2 regions of the Azotobacter chroococcum genome follow, and region 2 is predicted to be linked to the other one. Evidence: predicted binding sites of a transcription regulator. Region 2 holds the regulator's gene; the other holds the start of a gene.

Region 1 (11,521 bases), 760 kb from region 2:
TGCCTGGAGGAGGGCGTCGTCGAGTCGGCCGCCGAGGCGGACATGGGCCTGATCTACGGCATCGGCTTCCCGCCCTTCCGCGGCGGTGCGCTGCGCTACCTCGACGCCCTGGGCGTCGCCCGTTTCGTCGAGCTGGCTGACCGCCACGCCGACCTGGGGCCGCTCTACCAACCGACCGAAAAACTGCGCGACATGGCCCGTCAGGGCCAGACGTTCTTTGCCTGAGGGGGAGCCGAGTCATGAGTCTGAATCCGAAAGACGCGGTCATCGTCGACTTCGCCCGTACCCCGATGGGTCGTTCCAAGGGCGGCATGCACCGCCACACCCGCGCCGAGAACCTTTCGGCGCATCTCATCACCCAACTGCTCGAGCGCAACCCGCAGATCGACCCGGCGGAAGTCGAGGATGTGATCTGGGGCTGCGTCAACCAGACCCTGGAGCAGGGCTGGAACATCGCGCGCATGGCCGCGCTGCTGACCCCGATTCCGCACAGCAGCGGCGCGCAGACCGTCAACCGCCTGTGCGGCTCTTCGATGAGCGCGCTGCACAGCGCGGTGCAGGCGATCCAGACCGGCAACGGCGAGGTGTTCGTGGTCGGTGGCGTCGAGCACATGGGGCACCTGCCGATGACCCACGGGGTCGATCCGAATCCGCGGCTGTCCTTGCAGGTGGCCAAGGCTGCCGGGATGATGGGCCTGACCGCCGAGATGCTGGCCATGATGCACGGCGTGAGCCGCGAGCAGCAGGACACCTTCGCCCTGCGCTCGCACCAGCGGGCGCATCGCGCCACGCTCGAGGGCCACTTCGCCGAGGAGATCGTGCCGACCGAGGGCCACGACGAGCACGGCCTGCTGCGGGTCTTCGAGCAGGACGAGACGATTCGCCCGGACACCACCCTGGAGGGGCTGGCCAAGCTCAAGCCGGTGTTCAACCCGAAGAGCGGCACCGTCACCGCGGGCAGCTCCTCGCAGATCACCGACGGCGCCTCCTGCATGATCGTCATGTCCGGCCAGCGCGCCCGCGACCTGGGCCTCCAGCCGCTGGCCGTGGTGCGCGCCATGGCAGTGGTCGGGGTCGATCCGTCGATCATGGGCTACGGTCCGGTGCCGGCCACCCAGAAGGCGCTGGCGCGGGCCGGGCTCTCCATGGCCGACATCGACTTCGTCGAGCTCAACGAAGCCTTCGCCGCCCAGGCCATTCCGGTGCTCAAGGACCTCAAGCTGCTCGATGCGCTGGACGACAAGGTCAACCTGCACGGCGGTGCGATCGCCCTGGGCCATCCCTTCGGCTGCTCCGGGGTGCGGATTTCCGGCACTCTGCTGAACATCATGCGCCAGAAGGGCGGCACCCTGGGGCTGGCGACCATGTGCATCGGTCTCGGCCAGGGCATCGCCACCGTCTTCGAGCGGGTCTGACGCCCTGCGTGGCACTTGCGGGGACGGGGCCTTGTGCCCCGCTCCCGCTGTCCCGCGTCTCTTCGGTGCATCCACCCTACCTGGAGAACGCCATGACCGTGCAACCTGGTCTCTACCGGCATTACAAGGGCGCCGAATACCGTGTGCTCGGCGTGGTCCGGCACTCCGAGACCGAGGAGGAGCTGGTGCTCTACCAGGCCCTGTACGGCGATTTCGGGCTGTGGGTCCGGCCGCTGGCGATGTTCGCCGACAACGTCGAAGTTGACGGTCGCCAGATGCCGCGCTTTGCTTTGATTCGAGCGGAAAGCGCGACTTTTCCGGCCATGTAGGCCACAAGTACGGCCGTGCCGCCCTTGACCGCACATCGGCGGCCACTATATATAGCGCCGAGCTAGAGCCTTGCGGTCGGTTGGTTGAATCACTTTCGGCATCCGAGGCCCTGATACTGCGTTGCCGCTCCTCGCCATAGCCTGGCTATGACCCGTCACAGCGCCTTGTCTCGGAATCTCCCTCGGCCGGACTTGCTCAAGCACCGGCTCGGCGGGCCGATAGACGCTCCCCGCTTTCATCTCTCGAATTAGGAATACTCCGATCCATGGGTAAATCGCTGGTCATCGTGGAATCCCCGGCCAAGGCCAAGACCATCAACAAGTACCTGGGCAGCCAGTACGTGGTGAAGTCGAGCATCGGCCATATCCGTGACCTGCCCACCAGCGGCTCGGCCAGTACCGCCAGGGAGCCGGCCAAGCGTGGCAAGAGCACGGCCGAGGCGCCGGCGCTGTCGCCCAAGGAGAAGGCCAAGCGACAGCTGTTCGCGCGCATGGGGGTCGATCCCGAACACGGCTGGAAGGCCCACTACGAGATCCTGCCGGGCAAGGAGAAGGTGGTCGACGAACTGCGCCGCCTGGCCCAGGAAGCCGACACCATCTATCTGGCCACCGACCTGGACCGCGAGGGGGAGGCCATCGCCTGGCACCTGCGCGAGTCCATCGGCGGCGACGACAGCCGCTACAAGCGCGTGGTGTTCAACGAGATCACCAAGAAGGCGATCCAGGAGGCCTTCGCCCAGCCGGGCGAGCTGGACATCAACCGGGTCAATGCGCAGCAGGCGCGGCGCTTCCTCGACCGGGTGGTCGGCTACATGGTTTCGCCGCTGCTCTGGCAGAAGATCGCCCGCGGGCTGTCCGCCGGCCGCGTGCAATCGGTGGCGGTGAAGCTGATCGCCGAGCGCGAGCGGGAGATCCGCGCCTTCATCCCCGAGGAGTTCTGGGAGATCCATGCCGACCTGGGCACCGCCAAGGGCGCCCAGGTGCGCTTCGAGATGGCCAGGGAGAACGGCGAGGGCTTCCGCCCGCTCAACGAGGCCCAGGCGCTGGCCGCGCTGGAGAAGCTCAAGGCCTCCAGCTACCGGGTGGCCAAGCGCGAGGACAAGCCGACCCGCAGCAAGCCCTCGGCGCCCTTCATCACCTCGACCCTGCAGCAGGCGGCGAGCAACCGTCTGGGCTTCTCGGTGAAGAAGACCATGATGATGGCCCAGCGCCTGTACGAGGCCGGCTACATCACCTACATGCGGACCGACTCGACCAACCTCTCGGCCGATGCCCTGGAGATGGCGCGCGGTTTCATCGAAGGCGAGTTCGGCGCGCAGTACCTGCCCGCACAGCCCAATCTCTACACCAGCAAGGAGGGCGCCCAGGAGGCCCACGAGGCGATCCGCCCCTCCGACGTCAACCTGCAGCCGACCCAGCTGTCCGGCATGGAGCGCGACGCCGAGCGGCTCTACGAGCTGATCTGGCGCCAGTTCGTCGCCTGCCAGATGCCGCCGGCCGAATATCTGTCGACCAGCGTCAGCGTCCAGGCCGGCGCCTTCGAGCTGCGCGCCAAGGGCCGCATCCTCAAGTTCGACGGCTACACCCGCGTGCTGCCGCAGCTGGCCAAGCCCGGTGAAGACGACGTACTGCCGGACATGGCCGAGGGCGAGGGCCTCGACCTGCTCAAGCTCGACCCCAGCCAGCACTTCACCAAGCCGCCGGCGCGCTACAGCGAGGCCAGCCTGGTCAAGGAGATGGAAAAGCGCGGGATCGGCCGGCCCTCCACCTACGCGGCGATCATCTCCACCATCCAGGAGCGCGGCTACGTGACCCTGCAGAACCGCCGCTTCCATTCCGAGAAGATGGGCGACATCGTCACCGAGCGCCTCGCCGAGAGTTTCGCCAACCTGATGGACTACGGCTTCACCGCCAGCATGGAGGAGCATCTGGACGACGTGGCTCAGGGCGAGCGCGACTGGAAGCACCTGCTCGACGAGTTCTACGGCGACTTCAGGAAGAAGCTGGACATCGCCGAGTCCAGCGAGGCGGGCATGCGCGCCAACCAGCCGACCCTGACCGACATTCCCTGCCGTGAATGCGGCCGGCCGATGATGATCCGCACTGCCTCGACCGGCGTGTTCCTCGGTTGCTCGGGCTACAGCCTGCCGCCCAAGGAGCGCTGCAAGTCGACCATCAACCTGATCCCGGGCGACGAGATCGCCGCGGACGACGAGGGCGAGTCCGAGTCGCTGCTGCTGCGCAACAAGCGCCGCTGTCCGAAGTGCGGCACGGCGATGGACGCCTATCTGCTCGACGAGCAGCACAAGCTGCACATCTGCGGCAACAATCCGGACTGCTCCGGGTACGAGATCGAGGAAGGCCAGTACCGGATCAAGGGCTACGAGGGCCCGAGCCTGGAGTGCGACAAGTGTGGCAGCCAGATGCAGCTCAAGACCGGCCGCTTCGGCAAGTTCTTCGGCTGTACCAACGCCGCCTGCAAGAACACCCGCAAGCTGCTGAAGAGCGGCGAGCCGGCGCCGCCGAAGATGGATGCGGTGAAGATGCCGGAGCTGCGCTGCGAGAAGGTCGACGACGTCTATGTGCTGCGCGACGGCGCCTCCGGCCTGTTCCTCGCCGCCAGCCAGTTCCCGAAGAACCGCGAGACCCGCGCGCCGCTGGTCCTGGAGCTGCTCCCGCACCGGGACGAGATCGACCCGAAGTACCACTTCCTGCTGGATGCTCCGGCCAAGGACCCGGAAGGCCGCCCGGCGGTGATCCGCTACAGCCGCAAGAGCAAGGAGCAGTACGTGCAGAGCGAGGTCGAGGGCAAGCCCAGCGGCTGGCGCGCCTTCTACCAGGACGGCCGCTGGGTGGTCGAGGACAAGCGCTGATCCACGCCGTTCGCCGCGTTTTCCCGCCTGCAGGGCACCCGCCGTCGGAGACGAAGGGTGCCGTCCGTGCGGCGGGTCCATACTTGCACCCCGGCCCGGTATAGTGGCTGTCTCGAACCGGAGGGCGCCGTCATGGCCCACGAGCTGTATACCCGTACCAACCAGAAGCTCTATTTCGCCGGCCTGGCGCTGACCTCCCTGCGCCAGGCGGAGGAAGGCCGGGCGCTGAATGCCCAGGCGCAGGCCATGGCGGAGCGCGAGGCGGCGCTCTTCCACCTGCATGGCGCCCTGCTGGGGCTGTGCCATGAGATCGCCGGTTTCTATCGCCTGCCCGAGGCCGGAGCGCCGCAGGTCGGGCGCTTCCTGAATGCCGAGCTGTTGAGCGCGGCGCCCAGTCCGGAATTGGCGGAGCTGGTGGAGCTGGCCGGCCAGCCGGAAACCTGGCTGGCGCAGCTGCTGGCCGAATACGCCCGGCTGTTCCAGCCGCCGCAGGCAGCGAAGAAGGTCAAGGTCGATCCTCGGCTGCCGCTGATCGAGGCGGTCAGCCTGGACGAGGAGGAAGAGGCGCCGGCCTTGAGCGCCGCGCAGCTGGAGCAGTGGCGGCAGTCGCTCAAGGAACTGGCGCTGCGCTTTCGCGAGTCCCTGACCGAGTGCTGACCCGGCAGGGGAGGGGCGAGGCGGCCCATCCAGGGGTGCCCGGGGCCGACTGTTACATTACAATGTCCGGCCTTCCCCAAGAGCAGAACCCCATGCCTACGTCCTTTCTCGAAATTGTCGAACTGCCCGACGGGCGCATCGCCTTGCGTCGCGCCGATGACGAAGAGGAGCTGGTCATCCTCGACTTTTCCGAAAGCGCGAAGAGCTTTCTGCAGGGCCATCACATCGAGGTGGCCAAGGCCATGCTGAATGTGGGGGTGCAGATGGCCGGACGCCTGGCCGAGGGCGACTTCGAGAGCGATGAGCTGCCGCGGGTTCTGCACTGAATCCGGCTTCATCCGGGGAAATGGGCGACCATCTGGCCGGGTCCCGGGCTTGTTGCTTCAGCCCAGGCGGATGTTCAGGCTCTGTGCCTGGCCGGTCCGGGCAGCCTGGAGCAGGCGCTGCCGGGTCGACCGGTTCACCGGGCTCAGCCAGCTGACCACCGTGTGGCTGCGTCCCAGGCGCAAGGCTTCGCAGACCAGCTCGCTGGCCTCCTGTTCCCGCGCGGGTTGCAGCAGGAGAATCCGCTCGCGGTTCAGGCCGGCCTCGCGCAGCCAGCCGTGGCTCAGATTGGCGGGGGGCGCCACCAGGGTCAGCCAGCGCCCGTCATTCCCCTGACTCAGCTCGCGCAGCATGGGCGCGAGCAGGAACAGGCACTGGTCGGCACCACCACGCAGGCTGACTTCGCTGAAGGGCTCCGCTTCCCGGGCCGGGGGCGATCCGGGCATGTCCTTCGTGCAGCGGAACGGTGGCCGGGCCGGGGCCGCCTCGAACAGCATCAGCTGCGAGGGTTTCAGCGGCTGCGGGAGCGGGAGCTGCATGGTTCCTCCTAGCGGCGTATCACGCCGACACTCAATCCTTCGATGATCAGGTCCTGCTCGTTCAGATCGATCTCGAGCGGGGCGAATTCAGGGTTTTCGGCGATCAGCCAGACCTTGTCTCCTTCGCGCTTGAAGCGCTTGACCGTGACCTCGTCGTTGAGGCGCGCTACCACGATCTGGCCGTTGCGCGCCTCGCGACAGGTATGCACGGCCAGCAGGTCGCCATCGTAGATGCCGACATCCTTCATGCTCATGCCGCGCACCCTCAGCAGGTAATCGGCGCGGGGATGGAAGAAGTCGGGATTGATCCGGCAGGTTTCCTCGATGTGCTGTTGGGCGAGGATCGGTGCGCCGGCCGCGACCCGGCCGACGACGGGCAGGCTGCCCGGTTCGCTGTCGGCTTCGCCGCCAGGGATGCGGATGCCGCGGGAGGCGCCCGGAGTCATTTCGATCGCCCCCTTGCGCGCCATCGCCTTGAGATGCTCTTCCGCCGCATTGGGCGACTTGAAGCCGAGCTCGCGGGCGATCTCCGCCCGGGTCGGTGGATAGCCGTTCTCCTCCAGACAACGCTTGATGAAGGCGAGGATTTCGACTTGGCGAGGCGTCAGTTTGGACATGGAGGCTGCTCTGTCTTTTTATCCAGGTCCTGGGATTATATACAGTGCCGTTTCACTGGCAACCTCTCGATACGGCAACGTCGGCAATCCCTGCTCAGTCCGGCGTTCGAATTGAAATACAATGGCGGCTAAAAATGACAGGGTTGTCAACCGCCGGAGGAAGCATGCCCCACTCGGAAACTGTCGAGCGCATCCTGGATGCTGCGGAGCAGCTGTTTGCGGAACGGGGGTTCGCGGAAACCTCGCTGCGGCTGATCACCAGCAAGGCCGATGTCAATCTGGCGGCGGTGAACTATCACTTTGGCTCGAAGAATGCGCTCATCGAGGCGGTCTTTTCCCGGGTCCTCGGCCCTTTCTGTGCCTGTCTGGAGCGCGAGCTGGACCGCCGTCAGGCCGCTCCGGAGCCCTGCCTGAGCCTCGAGGAGCTGCTGGAGATCACCATCACGCAGGTGCAGTCGGCGCGCCCGCGCAGCGGCAGCGACCTGGCCATCTTCATGCGTCTGCTCGGCCTAGCCCTGAGCCAGGGGCAGGGACACCTGCGGCGCTACCTCGAGGACACCTACGGCAAGCTCTTCCGGCGCTACCTGCTGCTGCTGCAGGTGGCGGTGCCGCGGATTCCGCCGCTGGAGCTGTTCTGGCGCACCCACTTCATGCTCGGCGCGGCGACCTTCAGCCTGTCCGGGATGGATACGCTGCGGGCCTTCGCCGAGGAGCGCTTCGGGGTGCAGACCTCCAGCGAGCAGGCATTGCGTCTGCTGGTGCCCTTTCTCGCCGCCGGCATGCGCGCGCAGAGCGTCCTGCATGATCCGCAGCTGGCCAGTGCCCAGCCCAGGCCGCGTGGCAAGGCGGCGCTGCCTGCCAGGAGTGTGGCCCGCCCCGCTCCGAGCGATGCGGACGACTAGGGCCTGTTAACGCCAGCCCTTTCAAGATGTTTGCGTAAACTCTCCCGAGGATCAAGCGGGAGGGTAAGACGATGTGGGATGCAGTTCTGGCGCGCTTCGAGAGGCAGGCACCGGCCAGCGTCATGGCACGTCTGGCGCTGGAACGGGCGATGCCGGCCGCCTGGATCGACGAAGTGTTCGAGACTCACCGGCAACGCCAGTATCCACGCGAGCTGCTGTTTTCCACGGTGGTCGAGCTGATGTCGCTGGTTTCCCTGGGATTGCGCCCTTCGCTGCATGCCGCCGCGCGCCAGATGGACCACCTGCCCGTATCGCTGGCGGCGCTGTACGACAAGGTCAGGCGTACCGAGCCGCCCTTGCTGCGGGCCCTGGTCCAGGGCAGCGCCCAGCGCCTGGAGCCGGTCGTCTCGGCCCTGGGCACAGCGCCCTGCCTGCCCGGCTGGCAGGTGCGCATCATCGACGGCAATCATCTGCCGGCCTCGGAGAAACGCCTGGCGCCGCTGCGCAACCAGCGCGCCGCCGCTCTGCCGGGGCATTCGCTGGTGGTCTACGACCCCGACCTAGACCTGGTGACCGATCTGGCGGTCTGCGAGGACGCCTATGAAAGCGAACGCACCGGCGTCCTGCCGCTACTGGGCAGTGCCCGGCCGGGACAGCTGTGGATGGCCGACCGGCATTTCTGCACCCGCACGATTCTCCAGTCGCTCCAGCAGGGCCGGGCCGATTTCATCGTGCGCCAGGATGCCAGGCATCCGCGCATCGTTCACGAGGGACCCTGGCACGACCGAGGCAGGGTGGAAACCGGGCAGGTGCTTGAGCAGGACATCCGGCTGGACGAGGGCCAGGGGCCCTGGCGGCGCATCGAGTTGCGCCTGGATCGGCCGACGGAGTCGGGCGAGTCCGTCCTTTGGCTGTGGAGCAACCTGCCCGCGACGATCGACGCCCGGCAGATTGCCGACCTGTACCGTCGGCGCTGGCGTATCGAGGGGATGTTCCAGCGCCTGGAGTCGGTCTTGCAGAGCGAGATCCGCAGCCTGGGCCATCCCCGGGCAGCGTTGCTGGGGTTTGCCGTGGCGGTGCTGGCCTGCAACCTCCTGGCCGTGCTCAAGCGCAGTGTCGAACAGGCCCATCGCGAACAGTTTCCCGAGGGCTGGGAGGCGTCCCCCTACCACCTGGCAGTCCAGGTCAGAAGCCGTTACGAGGGGATGCTCGTCGCACTGCCGGTGGAGCACTGGCCCACGTGGGCCGACGGTTCGGCCAGCACACTGGCGCAGCGCCTGCTGGAGTTGGCACGGCACATCAAGCCCGGCCAGGTGGCCACCAGCAAGCGTGGCCCCAAGGTGAAGAAGACCCGGGAGTGGGTCGATAGCGCCGCAGCCCGCGCTCATGTCTCTACGGCCCGTGTAATCGAGGCCTCGAAAGGTAAGAGACCTTGAAAGGGCTGGCCCTAACGGGGCGGTGGGCGGCACCGTTCCGATCGGCTAAGCTAGCCGCCCATGCAAACTCTCGATCTTCTCCATATCTCCCTGGCCGATCAGGCGCTGTACGGCTTTGCCGGCGGCCAACTGGTCCTGCGCCTGGCGGTTTCCACTGCCCTGAACGGTCCCGGCGAGCAGTCCGGTTCCGGCTGCACGCCGCGCGGGCTGCATCAGGTACGGGCGAGGATCGGCGAGGGGTTGCCGGCGGGCGCGGTGCTGCGCGGGCGGCGCTGGACCGGCGAGGTCTGGACGCCCGAGCTGCACGAGGCCTTTCCCGGCCGCGACTGGATCCTCACCCGGATCCTCTGGCTGAGCGGCTGCGAGGTCGGGCACAACCGGCTGGGGGCGGTCGACACCTTCCGCCGCTACATCTATCTCCATGGCATGCCGGACAGCGAGCCCATGGGGGTGCCGCGCTCCCACGGCTGCGTGCGCTTGCGCAACGCCGACCTGCTGGAGCTCTACCCGCGCGTGCCCCCGCACTGCCGCGTGCGGATCGAAGAAGCGCCGTGCCCCGTGTGGGCGGCGGCCGATCTCACTTAAGGATTTTCCATGCAAGGCTCTTTGATGCTGGACATCGCCGGCACCTGGCTGACCGCCGAGGATCGCCGCCTGCTGCGCCAGCCGGAAGTGGGCGGCCTGATCCTGTTCGCCCGCAATATCGAGCACCCCGCCCAGGTCCGCGAGCTCTGTGCGGCGATTCGCGCCGTGCGTCCCGACCTGCTGCTCGCCGTGGATCAGGAGGGCGGCCGCGTGCAGCGCCTGCGCCAGGGCTTCGTCCGCCTGCCGGCGATGGGCGCGCTGGCCGGCCACGACGAGGCCGAGCGGCTGGCCGAGGCGTGCGGCTGGCTGATGGCGACCGAGGTGCTGGCGGCGGGGCTGGACTTCAGTTTCGCTCCGGTGCTGGACCTCAACCACGGGCGCAGCGCGGTGATCGGCTCGCGCGGTTTCGCCGGCGATCCGCAGGCGGTCATCCGCCTGGCCGGGGCCTTCATCCGCGGCATGCATGCCGCCGGTATGGCCGCCACCGGCAAGCATTTTCCGGGACATGGCTGGGCGGAGGCCGACTCCCATGTGGCCATCCCCACCGACGAGCGCAGTCTCGAGGCGATCCGCACCCGGGACCTGCTGCCCTTCCAGCAGCTCCGCGGGCAGCTGGATGCCGTGATGCCGGCACACGTCATCTTTCCGCAGGTGGATGTGCAACCGGCCGGCTTCTCCCGCCGCTGGCTGCAGGACATCCTGCGCGGCGAGCTGGGCTTCGACGGGGTGGTGTTCAGCGACGACCTGTCGATGGCCGGTGCCCATGTGGCCGGCGACGCGGCGGCGCGGGTCGGGGCGGCACTCGCCGCAGGCTGCGACATGGGGCTGGTGTGCAACGACCGGGCGGCGGCCGAGCTGGCCCTGTCCGCCCTGCAGCGCCTTGGCGTGCAGCCGGCACCCCGCCTGGCACGCATGCGTCGGCGGGCCTTCCCGGGGATCGACTACAAGCAGAACCCACGCTGGCTGCGCGCGCTCGAGCGTCTGCGCGAGGCCCGGCTGATCGATTGAGGAGATGAAATGACGGTCCATGCGATCATCGGCGGCACCGGTCTGACCCAGCTGGAGGGATTGAGCATCCAGCAGGCCCTGTCGCTGGAAACGCCCTACGGCGCCCCCTCGGCGGACATCCTGCGCGGCGAGTACGCCGGCCGCGAAGTGCTGTTCCTGGCGCGCCACGGCCATCCGCATCGCATCCCGCCGCACCAGGTCAACTACCGGGCCAATCTCTGGGCGCTGCGCCAGGCCGGGGCCGAGGCGATCCTGGCGGTCAATGCGGTCGGCGGCATCCATGCGGCCATGGGCACCGGGCACTTCTGCGTGCCGCACCAGCTGGTCGACTACACCTACGGCCGCGCCCACACCTACTTCGAGGGCGAGCTGGAGGCGGTCACCCACGTGGACTTCAGCCATCCCTACGACGAGGGCCTGCGCCAGCGGCTGATCGCGGCGCTGCTGGCCGAGGGCTGTGCCTTCAGCGGGCACGGGGTCTACGCATGCACCCAGGGGCCGCGCCTGGAGACCGCCGCGGAAATCGTCCGTCTGGAGCGGGACGGTTGCGACATCGTCGGCATGACCGGCATGCCCGAGGCGGTGCTGGCCCGCGAGCTGGGGCTGCCCTACGCCTGTCTGGCGCTGGTGGTGAATCCGGCGGCGGGCAAGAGCAGCGCGCTGATCACCATGGCCGACATCGAGCGCGCCCTCGGCGAGGGCATGGGCAAGGCCAAGGCGGTGCTCGGGCGGGTGCTGGCAGCCTGACCCGCAGAGCCTGGAAACGAAAAGGACCGCTGCGCGCGGTCCTTTTCGTTTATGGCATGGGTCAGAGCGGCGTGACCAGGATCAGCAGA
Region 2 (11,521 bases):
CAACGCCAACGACGGCATCTCCGTCGCCCAGACAGCCGAAGGCGCGCTGAACCAGGTCAACGACAACCTGCAACGCATCCGCGAGCTGAGCGTACAGGCAGCCAACGACACCAACTCCCCCGAAGACCGTGCCTCCATCCAGGCTGAAATCAACCAGCGCCTGGAAGAGATCGACCGCATCTCCCAGGAAACCAATTTCAACGGCACCAAAGTGCTGAATGCCGAGCAGACCCTGAATATCCAGGTCGGCGCCAATGATGGCGAAAGCATCAGCATCAACCTGAAGGAAATCAACAAGACCACTCTGGGTCTGGCCTCCTTCGATGTTACCAACACCCTCAACACGGAGGATCTGGCAGCTACTGCGACGACCGAACTGGCTCCGGCTTCGCGCAATCTGGAAGACTTCAGCTTCACCGACAATGCCGGCGCTGCTACCTGGGCCGTCTATGTTGACGACGCGAACCCAGATCAACTGTATGTTTCCTCCGATGGCGGCGCCACCGTTGCTGCAGCCACCTATAATACGACAACCAATGCCCTGGAGTTCGACTCCAGCACCGCAGCAGCCCCCGGCGGCACCGTAACCGCCGCTGCTGGCCAGGAAGTCCATGTCGGTGGCGGCGTGGTCATGCAGGCCGACGATATCACTGGTCGCAGCGATGACAATGTTGCAGCCCAGCCGACCCTGCATCTGACGTCCGACGGCAACTATCACATCAAGCTCGGCGCTGACACCTATGTCGCTGCAACCGTTGATTTCGCTGCCGGCACTGTAAGCTATGACTCTTCCGCTGCTGCAGATGGCACACTCGATGCCGAGGTAGGCACTGCGCTTGACCAGATCAGCAACCCCGACCCGGCAGTCACCATCGATACCTCCGGCCTGGACACCAGCCTGGTCGGCGACAGCGCCCAAGTCTTCGCCATGGAAGACGGCAGCGGCTATGTGGTCAAGGGTACCGACGCCGACGGCAACGACGTCTACTACGAGGCCGAAGTCGACACCGCTACCGGTGCAGTGACCCTCGGCGACCAGTTGACCGCGGACCCCCTGGCAGCACTGGACAACGCACTGAAAGAAGTTGACACCCTGCGCTCCGACCTCGGTGCCATCCAGAACCGTTTCGATTCGGCCATCACCAACCTGAAGACCAACGAAACCAACCTCTCCGCCGCTCGCTCGCGCATCGAAGACGCCGACTACGCAGTGGAAGTGGCCAACATGACCAAGGCTCAGATCCTGCAACAGGCTGGCACCTCGGTCCTGGCCCAGGCCAACCAGATCCCGCAGAGCGTGCTGTCGCTGCTGGGTTAATATCCGGCATAGCAGTACCAAAGAGGGTCGGCGAAAGCCGGCCCTTTTTGTTGTTTGCAACCTTACAGGCGGAACGATGCCCATGCGCGAGGAAGACTGTTTACACATCATCGGCGAACTGGATGCCCTGCTCGCCGATATCCAGAATTTGCTGAACCAGTTCGAGGCTTCCGGCTGCACTGTGACGCTGAAAGAGGATTACATCGCCCTGCATGCACTGCAGGGCCGCACCCTTATGGAGCGGCAACGCCATATCGACGAAGCGCCTGGAACCGTGCCCACCCTTTCCGACCCGTTGAACGGGATTGCATGGAAAAACACGAATTGATCCAGATTGAGTGCAGACAGAGCCTCAAGACTTCATTTCCGCATCCGATAGAGAGGTCATATAGCCCTATCTGCTTGCTACGGAGGATATGATCATGAGTTCCCCCATGAACGATGCCGCTACCCTTCCCCATTCGCCCCTGACCAATCTGACGCCGCGCCAGCGTCTGGAAAACGCCTTGGACGAGCTGCCGCCGGCCGCCGGCAGCGCCGCGGCGCAGGCCGAGGGCGCGCAGCCGGGGCTGGTCGCCCGCGAGGAGCTGGTCGAGCCGGTGCAGCGCATCAACGAGGTGCTGGGCAACTACGGGGTGGAGTTCCACCTGAAGGAGCCCGGGCCGCGGGTGGTCACCGCGATCGTCGACCGCGAGAGCGGCGAGCTGATCCGGCAGATTCCCAGCGAGGAGGTGCTGCGGATCGCCGAAAGCCTCGAACAGCTGCGCGGGGTTCTGCTGCGGGAACAAGCCTGAGCGCAGTCCTGCCTGGGACTGCGCTCAGGCTTTCTCAGTCGCTCGCCTCCGGCAGGACGATGCCCTCGATGGGGCCCAGGGCGGCCAGTTCGCTTCCCGAAATCGGCGCGCTGAGGGTCGCGCCGCGCAGGGAGGGCTGATCGGTCAAGCGGACCTGGAGGATGGCGCCCTTGCGGTCGAGGCGCTCGACCCAGCCCAGGCCACCCGCGCTGAAGCGCACCAGCGAGCCGATCGGGACCAGCCCGAAATGCCGTGCGTAATACTGGCACCAGTGCTTGTCGAGTTGCCCCTCGCGGCCGATCAACTGGCGGTAGACGCTGCTAATGGTCTGCTCCGCGCGATCCGGGCGGACCCGTCCCATGGCGTCGATCACATCGACGACGGCGGCGATCCGCGCCAGCTCGCCGAGTTGCCCGGCGCCCAGGCCCCGCGGGTATCCGCTGCCGTCGAGACGCTCGTTGATCTCTTCGACGACGCCCCTGATCACCGCCTCGGCCAGCCACTTGCAGCGCACCAGCCGCTCGCGCAGCAACGGCACATGCTGCGCGAAGGCCGTACGCTGCCCGTCGTCGAAGGAGTCGCTGCGCACCAGCGACGGCGGCAGCAGTCCCTTGCCCAGGTCGTGGACCAGGGCGCAGGCGCAGATGCTCTTGACCAGATCGGGCGGCAGGCCGCGACTGCGGGCCAGGTCGCTCAGGCGCGTGGCCACGGCGATGCAGTGCTGGATCAGCGGCGGGTCGTCCACCAGGCAATTCACCGCGAACAGCACGGCCTCGCGCTCCTCGTGCAGCAGACCGAGCAGAAAGTCGCAATGCCAGGACAGCTGCGCCGGGTCGATCTCGCTCCCCTGCTGCAACTGCACCAGCAGACCGTTGAGGTACACCGCCAGGCGCGCCAGACGCCGGGCCATCGGCGTCGCGTAATCCAGCCCGTGCGGACGCTGGACGCCGGGCGCCGCCTCGCCCGCGGGCACGAACAGCGGCGAGGGCATGCGCGAAGGATCGCCATCCATGCCGCTGCGGGCGCTTTCCCGCTCGATCTCCCGCACATAGAACCAGAGCCGCCGCTCATCCGCGGCCCCCAGAGCGGCGAAGGCACAGCCGAAGCGGAGCGTCTGCCAGCCGGCATTGAGCCGCCGATGGCGGATCTGGCCCCGCAGCTCCAGTTGCTGGCCATTGGGAAAGCGCAAACCGAGCCGCTGCAGATCCTGTCCGACCTGCAGGTCGGGGGCGGCGCTGGCCGGCAGCTCGACCTGGCAGCCGCCCAGCGACAGGTCCCGCAGGCGCCCGTGGAAGGGACGGTCGCCGGCGCCCATCTGCACCTCCACATCCACCACCATGTGGGTGTTGAGCCTGGCGCGGAAAGTACTCCGCCGATGCCGGGTCTCCAGCCATTCCGGCCAGGCACAGGCCAGTTGAACGCGGCCCGCCACGGCCAGCCGCTGCCACATGCCCAGCGGTGCGCTGCGCAACTGGGTTCCGGCCACCCAGCCGGCGAGCCGCCACGCCTGTCCCGCCTCCAGATGGGCAGCCACGGCGGGCACCGTGGTCAGGTCCAGGATCAGCCGCCTCCCGGCGACGACCTCCATCAGCAGGACGGGCACGGACGAATTGTCCGGCGCGAGCCCCTCCAGCTGGGCGCCACCCCGCTCGCACAACTGCTCGAGCAACGCGCGACATTCGTCTGGATTGTCGATGCGTGCATAGGCATCGTCGGTCTGTGCCATTTTCATGATCTGCCCGGCGTCCTCCCTTCGGCGCCCTGTTCTTGTGCCCTTGCGCCGGCCACCACGAGCCGGCATACGGCGGCTATCCGGCCAGCCCCTTGCGCAGGCGGGCCACCGCCTGGCTGTGCAGCTGGCAGACGCGCGATTCGCTGACGCCCAGCACGGCGCCGATTTCCTTGAGGTTGAGGTCTTCCTGGTAATACAGGCCGAGCACCAGCTTCTCCCGCTCCGGAAGCGCCTCGATGGCCTTGACCAGCCGCTCCATGTCGCGCCCCTCGGCCAGCTCGGCGAAGGGCGAGGCGTAGTGACCGACGCTCATCGCGTCCACCTCGTCCTCACCCAGCTCGTCGATGGCCAGCAGCTGGCTGCCGTTGCTGTCCAGCAGCAGTTGCCGGTACTCGGCCAGCTCCAGCCCCATGGCCGCGGCGATCTCGCGCTCCTCGGCGGGCCGGCCGAGGCGCTGCTCGAGCTGACGCAGGGCGTCTTCCAGGGCCCGGGCATTGCGCCGCACGCTGCGCGGCACCCAGTCGCGGCTGCGCAGCTCGTCGAGCATCGCGCCGCGGATGCGCTGGCTGGCGAAAGTGGCGAAACTCGCGCCCTGCCCGGCATCGTAGCGCGACATGGCGTCGAGCAGACCGATGGTGCCGGCCTGGATCAGGTCGTCCAGCTCGACGCTGGGCGGAAGCCTGGTCTGCAGGTTCAGGGCCTGCCGGCGCACCAGCGGCAGGTGCTGCTCGAGCAGGTCGCGCTGTCTGATTTTGCCCTGTGCCGTATACATTCCACTGACCTGGAGCTGACGAAAGACGGCCTGTCCCCATCCGGCGCTGCCGGGGCCGGTCCTGGCCGAACGGAGGCTCTCCGCTTGGCATTTTCGCCTCGCGGAAGAGCCCTGAAAGCTCCGAACAGTCGCCGGGGAAACGGGCTATTCCGGGCTTTGCGAAATGGCCGGCGGATGCTCCTCTCAGCGGTATTCGACGAGCAGCTCGATTGCCCCGACCTGCTGCGCTTCGCCACGCGGCGCCAGGCGAAAGCGGAACTGCAGCGGCTGCCCGGCATCCAGCCCGGCCAGCGCGGAACTGCGCCCCCGGCTGCGGGGCAGCTCGATGCAGCGTTCCGGATGGCAGAGCCAGGCGCGGACCGCCGCGCCGGCCGGAAGCTCGAAACGCCAGCGCACCCCGGCAAGGCGCCGCTGCCGGGCAAGGTCCGGCGGCTGCAGGGGGACGGACGCGCGCTCCCGGCCGGGCACCGCGAGGCGCAGGCCGGGAATCCGCGCCTGCCAGCTGCCCGGTGCGGCCTCCGCAGCGGGCAAAGAGAGCGGCAGGAGCAGCGACAGGATGACCAGCAGCCCGCCCGGAAGGCATGAACCGAATGCCCTTGCGCGGCTGCCCGGTGTCATACCGGATGGCCTTCCGGCCGCTCGGCCAGCAGCAGCAACTCGATCTCGAGGAAGGCGCCCGCAGCCTGACGCAGGTTGTCGAGCAGCCCCGCGTGCGAGGCGAAGCCCGGATGCAGCACCAGCAGCCGGGTCGGCCCGCCGCCCTCGCGCAGGCGGCGCAGGCACCGATAGGCGCGGCGGAAGCCGTCCGGATCGCCTTCGACCCAGAGGGCCCAGCGCGGCTGCTGGCAGGCCAGGGTGTGCAGGTGCGGACTGTCCTCGTCCAGGGCGACCAGCTGCCAGCGGGCCGGATCGCCGACCCAGGCATGGCCGTTGGCCTGCCAGCGTTGCAGGGTTTGGCGCACCCGCTCCAGACGCTGGCGCTGCGCACCGCTCGGCAGGCCGACCACCATCAGGGTCGGGCGCGGCGCCTCGGGAATCCCTGAGGACAGCGCGGCGACGGACGGCTCCCCGCCGCCCGCCCCCTGCTGCTCCGCCCAGCGGCGCAGCCCGGCGGCCTGGTCGAGCGGGCCGAAGCCGTCGCCATCCTCTGCAGCAGCCATCAGGGCTCGAACTCGCCGCCGAGCTGGCGGAAGGCATCGCCGGCCGCCAGCAGATGCAGCAGGGCATCGAGCTGCTGGGCCGGGCCGCGCAGACGCCGCCCGCCGCCCAGGCCGGCCAGCCGGGCACGCAGGTCCATCGCCCAGTCTTCGGCGGAGCGGTCCAGGCGGCTGGCGCCGGCGGCCAGCGCGGCGGCGAGGAATAGCCGCAGCTCCGTCTGCAAGGCTCCCTGGACCTCGCCGAGGGCCTGCCAGGCACGCAGGGTCAGCGCCGGCAGATCGTCGCAGGCCAGCAGCAGGCGCACCCCGTCGGCCTGTTCGGCGAGCGCCCGGCGGCCCGGCTCCGGCGACCAGGCCAGCCAGTGGCGCTGGCCGAGCGGCTGGCCGCTGTCGCCATCGCGCAGGGTGCCGAACCAGGCCTCGACCGGCCAGGGCATCGCTTCTCCGGCGCGTTCGCCGGCGGCACGCAGGCGGACCGGCAGATGGCGCAGCTCCAGCCACAGCGGCCGGCCGCGGTGCCGCAACTGCAGGCTGTCGTGGGCTTCGGCGACGGCGGCCAGCCGGGCCAGGCTGTGACGCTCGCCTTGGAACTCGACCCGGTTGCCGGGCCTGGCGGCGCCGATCCAGGGGCTGCGCAGCCGCGCCAGAGCCTGCAGGAGTCCGCTCTCCGGCGCCGCCGGCAGCAAATGCCGGCGCGCCCGGAGGCGCTCGAAGGCCCAGTCCAGACGCTGCTCGTGCCCGCTCGGCAGCCGATGGGCCAGCCAGGGACGCAGCTGCAGGCGGCCCTCCGGGTCCAGGCTCAGCAGCGGCATGTTCCAGGTGGCGCCGGGCACCGGCTTGCCGCCGCCCCAGAGCAGTTGTCGTGGTGCGCCGGCGTCGACGGATTCGCCGTCGCACGCCTCCAGCAGCCGGGCCAGCCGCTCTCCCTGCACGCCGGCCGGCAGGGCGGCCAGGCGCCAGGCGCGCTCCAGCAGGGCGAAGCCGTCCAGCTCGCGGCGCAGCGTCTCGAACGCGGCGGCCAGGCTGCGGCCACGGCCGAACAGGCCGCGGGCCCAGCTGTCGAGTCGCCGTCCGGTGCCCTCGGCCTCGCCGTCGGAAACGAACGGCGACGGCTGGCTGACCGCCAGTGCCTGCTGCAGCAGCGGCCTGGCCTCAGCCACCTGCAGGTCCTCCGGCACCTGCTGGCCGCTGGACAGGTAGTTCAGGCGCAGACCGTGGCGCATCAGGATGTCCAGCACCGGGCCGAGCCGCGCGGCCTCGTCGCACTTGCTGACGATGCAGTCGCGCAGCCGGGTGCCGGCGGCCAGGGCGGCGCGCTGGTAGGTGCCGACCACCTCCTCCAGGGTATCGCCGTGGCAGGCGGCATTGAGCAGCAGCATCAGCCGCACCGGGCGCCCGGCGGCGCCGAGCTGGTTGATCTGGGTCAGCAGCCGCCGGTCGCGCTGGCTCATGCCGACCGTGTCGATGATGATCAGGCGCTTGCCGGCCAGGCCGGCGAGCAGCGGCTCGAGCGGCGCGACGGCGGCCAGCGTGTGCACCTCGACGTCGAGCAGGCGGGCGTAGATGCGCAGTTGTTCGTGGGCGCCGATGCGGAAGCTGTCGGTGCTGATCAGCGCCACCTGGCCGGGGCCATGGCGCATCACGTAGCGCGCCGCGAGCTTGGCGGCGGTGGTGGTCTTGCCCACCCCGGTGGGACCGACCAGGGCGATCACCCCGCCTTCGTCGAGCAGGCCGGCCTCGTCCTCGAGCACCGGCAGGCGCGCCTCCAGCTGGCGTTCCAGCCAGGCCTGCAGGGCGGGCGCCGCAGCGGAGCCGGTGGCCAGCTCGCCCGGCAGGCCGGCGAGGATCTCGTCGCTCAGGCAGGGCCCGAAACCGGCGCCGAGCAGGCGCTGGCGCAGCGGCCCGCGACAGCCGCCGCTCGCCGCCGGGGCCTGCATCCGCCGGTCGAGCAAGGCGCGCATGTCCTGCATCTCGCCGAGCAGACGCTGACCGAGGGCGGCGAAGTCGAGGTCCACCGCTGTAGGCAGAGGCGCGGCGGGTCGCCCGGTCTGGGCGGCAGTGGCTACCTGACGATAGTCCGCGGGGGCGGCCGGCCTTGCCGGCGCGGCGGGAACGGCGGCGGCCGCCTGGACGGCCTGCTGCTCCTCCTCGGCCAGGGCGAGGATTTCCACGCCTTCGGCGACGGGACGGCTGGACAGGATCAGGGCGTCCTCGCCGAGAATCTCGCGCACCTGGCGCATGGCCTCGCGGCTGCTGGCCGCGACGAAACGTCTGACGCTCATGGATCATTTCCCTCCGATCAGGCTGGTCACGCGCAGGGAGCGGTCGTCGGGCAGCTCCACCAGGGACATCACCACCAGGTGGCGCAGGCGCCGGCGCAGGAAGCGCGAGAGCAGCGCGCGCAGCCGGTGCGGCACCACCAGCACCGGCGGTTCGCCGTTGGCCTCCTGACGGGCCAGGGCGGTTTCCGTCTGCTGCATCAGGTTGTCGGCCAGCCCCGGCTCCAGGGCGCCGTTGTTCACCGCCTGCAGGAGCACCTGCTCCAGCTGCAGGTCGAGACCGATGACGTGCAGTTCGTTGCGGCTGCCGAAGCACTGCTGGGTGATGGCCCGGCCCAGCGCCACGCGCACCAGGGCGGTCAGCTCCTGGACATCGCCCGGATGGGCGGCGGCGTGCTCGGCCAGGGCATCGAGGATGGTCCGCATGTCGCGGATCGACACGTCCTCCTCCAGCAGGGCCTGCAGGATGCGCTGCAGGGTGCTGAGCGGGACCAGCTTGGGCACCACCTCCTCGACCAGGGCCTTGTTCTCCTCGCCGAGCTTGTCCAGCAGGCGTTGCACCTCGCTGCGTCCGAGCAGGTCGCCGGCATGCCGGTGCAGCAGGTGGTTGAGGTGGGTGGCGGTGACCGTGCCGGCGTCGACCACGGTGTAGCCGTAGATCTGCCCGTGCTCGCGCAGGTTCGCATCGATCCAGGTCGCCGGCAGGTTGAAGGCCGGGTCGGTGGTGGCGACGCCCTCGAGGCGCCCGCTGACCTGGCCGGGATCGATCGCCAGCCACTTGCCCGGATGGATCTCGCCGCGGCCGATCTCCACGCCCTTGAGGGTGATCAGGTAGGCGTTCGGACCCAGCTCCAGGTTGTCGCGGATGTGCACCACCGGCGGCAGGAAGCCGATGTCCTGGGCGAACTTCTTGCGCACGCTCTTGATCCGCGCCAGCAGCTCGCCCTGCTGGCGGTTGTCCACCAGCGGAATCAGCCGGTGGCCGACTTCCAGCCCCAGGGTATCGACCAGCTGCACGTCGTCCCAGCTGGCCTCCGGGGCCTCCATCCTGGCCACCGGCACCTCGTTGACCACCTGCTCGACCAGCCGCTCCTGCTCGCGCCTGCCCAGCCACCAGCCGAGGCCGGCGAGCAGCGCGGTGAACAGCAGGAAGACGACGTTGGGCATCCCCGGCACCAGGCCGAGCAGGCCGATCACCGCGGCGGTCAGCATCAGCACCTGCGGCCGGCTGAACAGCTGGCCGAGCATCTGCTGGCCGACGTCCTGCTCGGTATTCACCCGCGAGACGGTGACGCCGGCGGCGATGGAGATGACCAGCGCCGGGATCTGCGCCACCAGACCGTCGCCGATGGTCAGCATGACGTAGGTATGGGCGGCGTCGGCGAAGGCCATGTCGTGCTGCAGCATGCCGATCAGCAGGCCGCCGACGATGTTCACCGCCATGATCACCATGCCGGCCATGGCGTCGCCGCGGACGAACTTGCTGGCGCCGTCCATCGAACCGTAGAACTCCGCCTCCTGGGCCACCTCGCGGCGCCGCTGGCGAGCCTCGGTCTCGCCGATCAGGCCGGCATTCAGGTCGGCGTCGATGGCCATCTGCTTGCCGGGCATGGAGTCGAGAGTGAAGCGCGCACCCACCTCGGCGATGCGCCCGGCGCCCTTGGTGATGACCATGAAGTTGATGATCACCAGGATCAGGAACACCGCCAGGCCCACGGCGAAATTGCCGCCGACCAGGAACTCGCCGAAGGCCTCGATCACCTTGCCGGCGGCGCCGGTGCCCTGGTGGCCCTCCATCAGCACCACGCGGGTGGAGGCGACGTTCAGCGACAGGCGCAGCAGGGTGGTGAACAGCAGAATTGCCGGGAAGGCGGCGAAGTCCAGCGGCTTCTCGGTGAGCATGCTCACCAGCAGGACCATGATCGCCAGGGCGATGTTGAAGGTGAAGAACAGGTCGAGGACGAAGGGCGGCAGCGGCAGGATCATCATCGACAGGATGAGGATGATCAGCACCGGCCCGGCCAGCAGCTTGAGGTCCGCCCGCCCCTGCCAGGAGCCTTGGCCCAGTAGATCGGTCAGTGCTTTCATCGGGTCTGCGATTCCTCGGATTCTTTGCCGCGCCGGGTGCGCTCGTCCATGCCTTCCGGCACCGGCAGGTCGCGCGGGGTTTCCGGCATCTCGCCGCCCTCCTCGCGCATCCGCCGCAGGCGGTAGGCCCAGGCCAGCACCTCGGCCACGGCGGTGTACAGCTCGACCGGGATTTCCCGGTCGAGATCGACGTGGTAGTAGAGCGCCCGCGCCAGGGGCGCAGCCTCCAGCAGCGGCACGCCGTGCTCGCCGCCCAGTTCGCGGATGCGCGCGGCCACCGCGTCGGTGCCCTTGGCGACCACCCGCGGCGCGCTCATCTGCCCGTCCTGGTAGCTCAGCGCGACGGCGAAACGGGTGGGGTTGGTGACGATCACGTCGGCCGTCGGCACCTTGCTCATCATCCGTGAGCGGGCCATGGCCTGCTGTTGCGAGCGGATGCGCCCCTTGACGTGGGGATCGCCCTCCGACTCCTTGTGCTCCTGGCGCAGCTCCTCCTTGCTCATCCGCAGCTTCCTGGCATGGCTCCACAGCTGGTAGGGCACGTCCAGGACGATCACCAGGATCAGCGCCAGCACGATCAACCCACAGGACAGGGCGATCAGGCGCATGGCATCGGCCAGCGCCTGCTGGATCGGCATGCCGGACAGCGCCATCAGCTCGTCGATGTATTTCCTCAGAAGGAACACCGCCACCCAGCCAACCAGGACGGTCTTGGCGATTGCCTTGCCGAGTTCGGCCAGCGCCTGGGTCGAGAAGATCCGCTTGAGGCCCTTGAGCGGATTGAGCCGGGCCAGCTGCGGCTGCAGCGCCTTGGCCGAAACCAGCAGACCGCCGAGCAGCGAGGGCGCGACCAGGGCCATCACCGCCATCAGCAGGAACAGCGGCAGCAGCGTGAACAGTGTGCTCTCGCCGAGTTCCCAGAAACGCGCCAGCATGCGGGCCGCATCGAAGGCCTGGGCGCGCTCGAACAGCAGGGCCTGCTCCATGACCTGTGAAAGCCGCTCATGGAGCAGCTCCCCCATCCCCCAGAGCGCCGCCACGCCGCTCAGCAGCAGCAGGAAGGTGGTCAGTTCGCGCGAACGGGCGATCTGCCCCTCTTCCCGGGCTTTTTCCAGGCGTCGCGGGCTCGCCGCTTCGGTCTTTTCCTGATCGCTGCTCTCGTCAGCCATGGCCCACCGGTGCGCCGCTGGCGACTCGTGCAGATGAACGGCGGCCATTCTGCATGGCCATGCCGAATAGCCATCACCCGAACAGCACGACGAATGCCGTGCTTATGTGGCGATTGGCACGGGCAAGCGGCGTACCGCGAAAGCGTGCGGCCCGCGCCGAAAGGCGCAGACCGCCCGGCGGCAGGGACAGCGGACCTCAGAAGCAATCCTTT

What was found. Region 2 encodes FliA, which starts transcription of late flagellar genes. Its sites were predicted from a motif close to CTAAAGTTTNNNNNNNNNNNGCCGNTAA; they were not measured.
Region 1: the regulator FliA is predicted to act here: its motif matches at 1,940-1,967, upstream of topA (type I DNA topoisomerase).

What each region holds. Positions count from the first base shown of each region.
Region 1 covers NZ_CP011835.1:1,282,601-1,294,121, forward strand. The annotation lists gene fadB (fatty acid oxidation complex subunit alpha FadB) at 1-225, shown strand, start outside; gene fadA (acetyl-CoA C-acyltransferase FadA) at 240-1,415, shown strand; gene ACG10_RS05940 (DUF1653 domain-containing protein) at 1,508-1,744, shown strand; gene topA (type I DNA topoisomerase) at 2,011-4,617, shown strand; gene ACG10_RS05950 (DUF6586 family protein) at 4,750-5,274, shown strand; gene ACG10_RS05955 (hypothetical protein) at 5,367-5,600, shown strand; gene sulA (SOS-induced cell division inhibitor SulA) at 5,658-6,137, opposite strand; gene lexA (transcriptional repressor LexA) at 6,146-6,754, opposite strand; gene ACG10_RS05970 (TetR/AcrR family transcriptional regulator) at 6,919-7,656, shown strand; gene ACG10_RS05975 (IS4 family transposase) at 7,779-9,092, shown strand; gene ACG10_RS05980 (L,D-transpeptidase) at 9,153-9,677, shown strand; gene nagZ (beta-N-acetylhexosaminidase) at 9,687-10,685, shown strand; gene ACG10_RS05990 (S-methyl-5'-thioinosine phosphorylase) at 10,695-11,432, shown strand; gene ACG10_RS05995 (CsiV family protein) at 11,494-11,521, opposite strand, start outside.
Region 2 covers NZ_CP011835.1:2,043,812-2,055,332, reverse strand. The annotation lists gene ACG10_RS24735 (FliC/FljB family flagellin) at 1-1,318, shown strand, start outside; gene ACG10_RS09550 (hypothetical protein) at 1,401-1,646, shown strand; gene ACG10_RS09545 (flagellar protein FlaG) at 1,741-2,112, shown strand; gene ACG10_RS09540 (PilZ domain-containing protein) at 2,147-3,844, opposite strand; gene ACG10_RS09535 (RNA polymerase sigma factor FliA) at 3,921-4,616, opposite strand; gene ACG10_RS09530 (flagellar protein FlhE) at 4,800-5,234, opposite strand; gene ACG10_RS09525 (hypothetical protein) at 5,231-5,776, opposite strand; gene flhF (flagellar biosynthesis protein FlhF) at 5,776-8,055, opposite strand; gene flhA (flagellar biosynthesis protein FlhA) at 8,059-10,140, opposite strand; gene flhB (flagellar biosynthesis protein FlhB) at 10,137-11,309, opposite strand.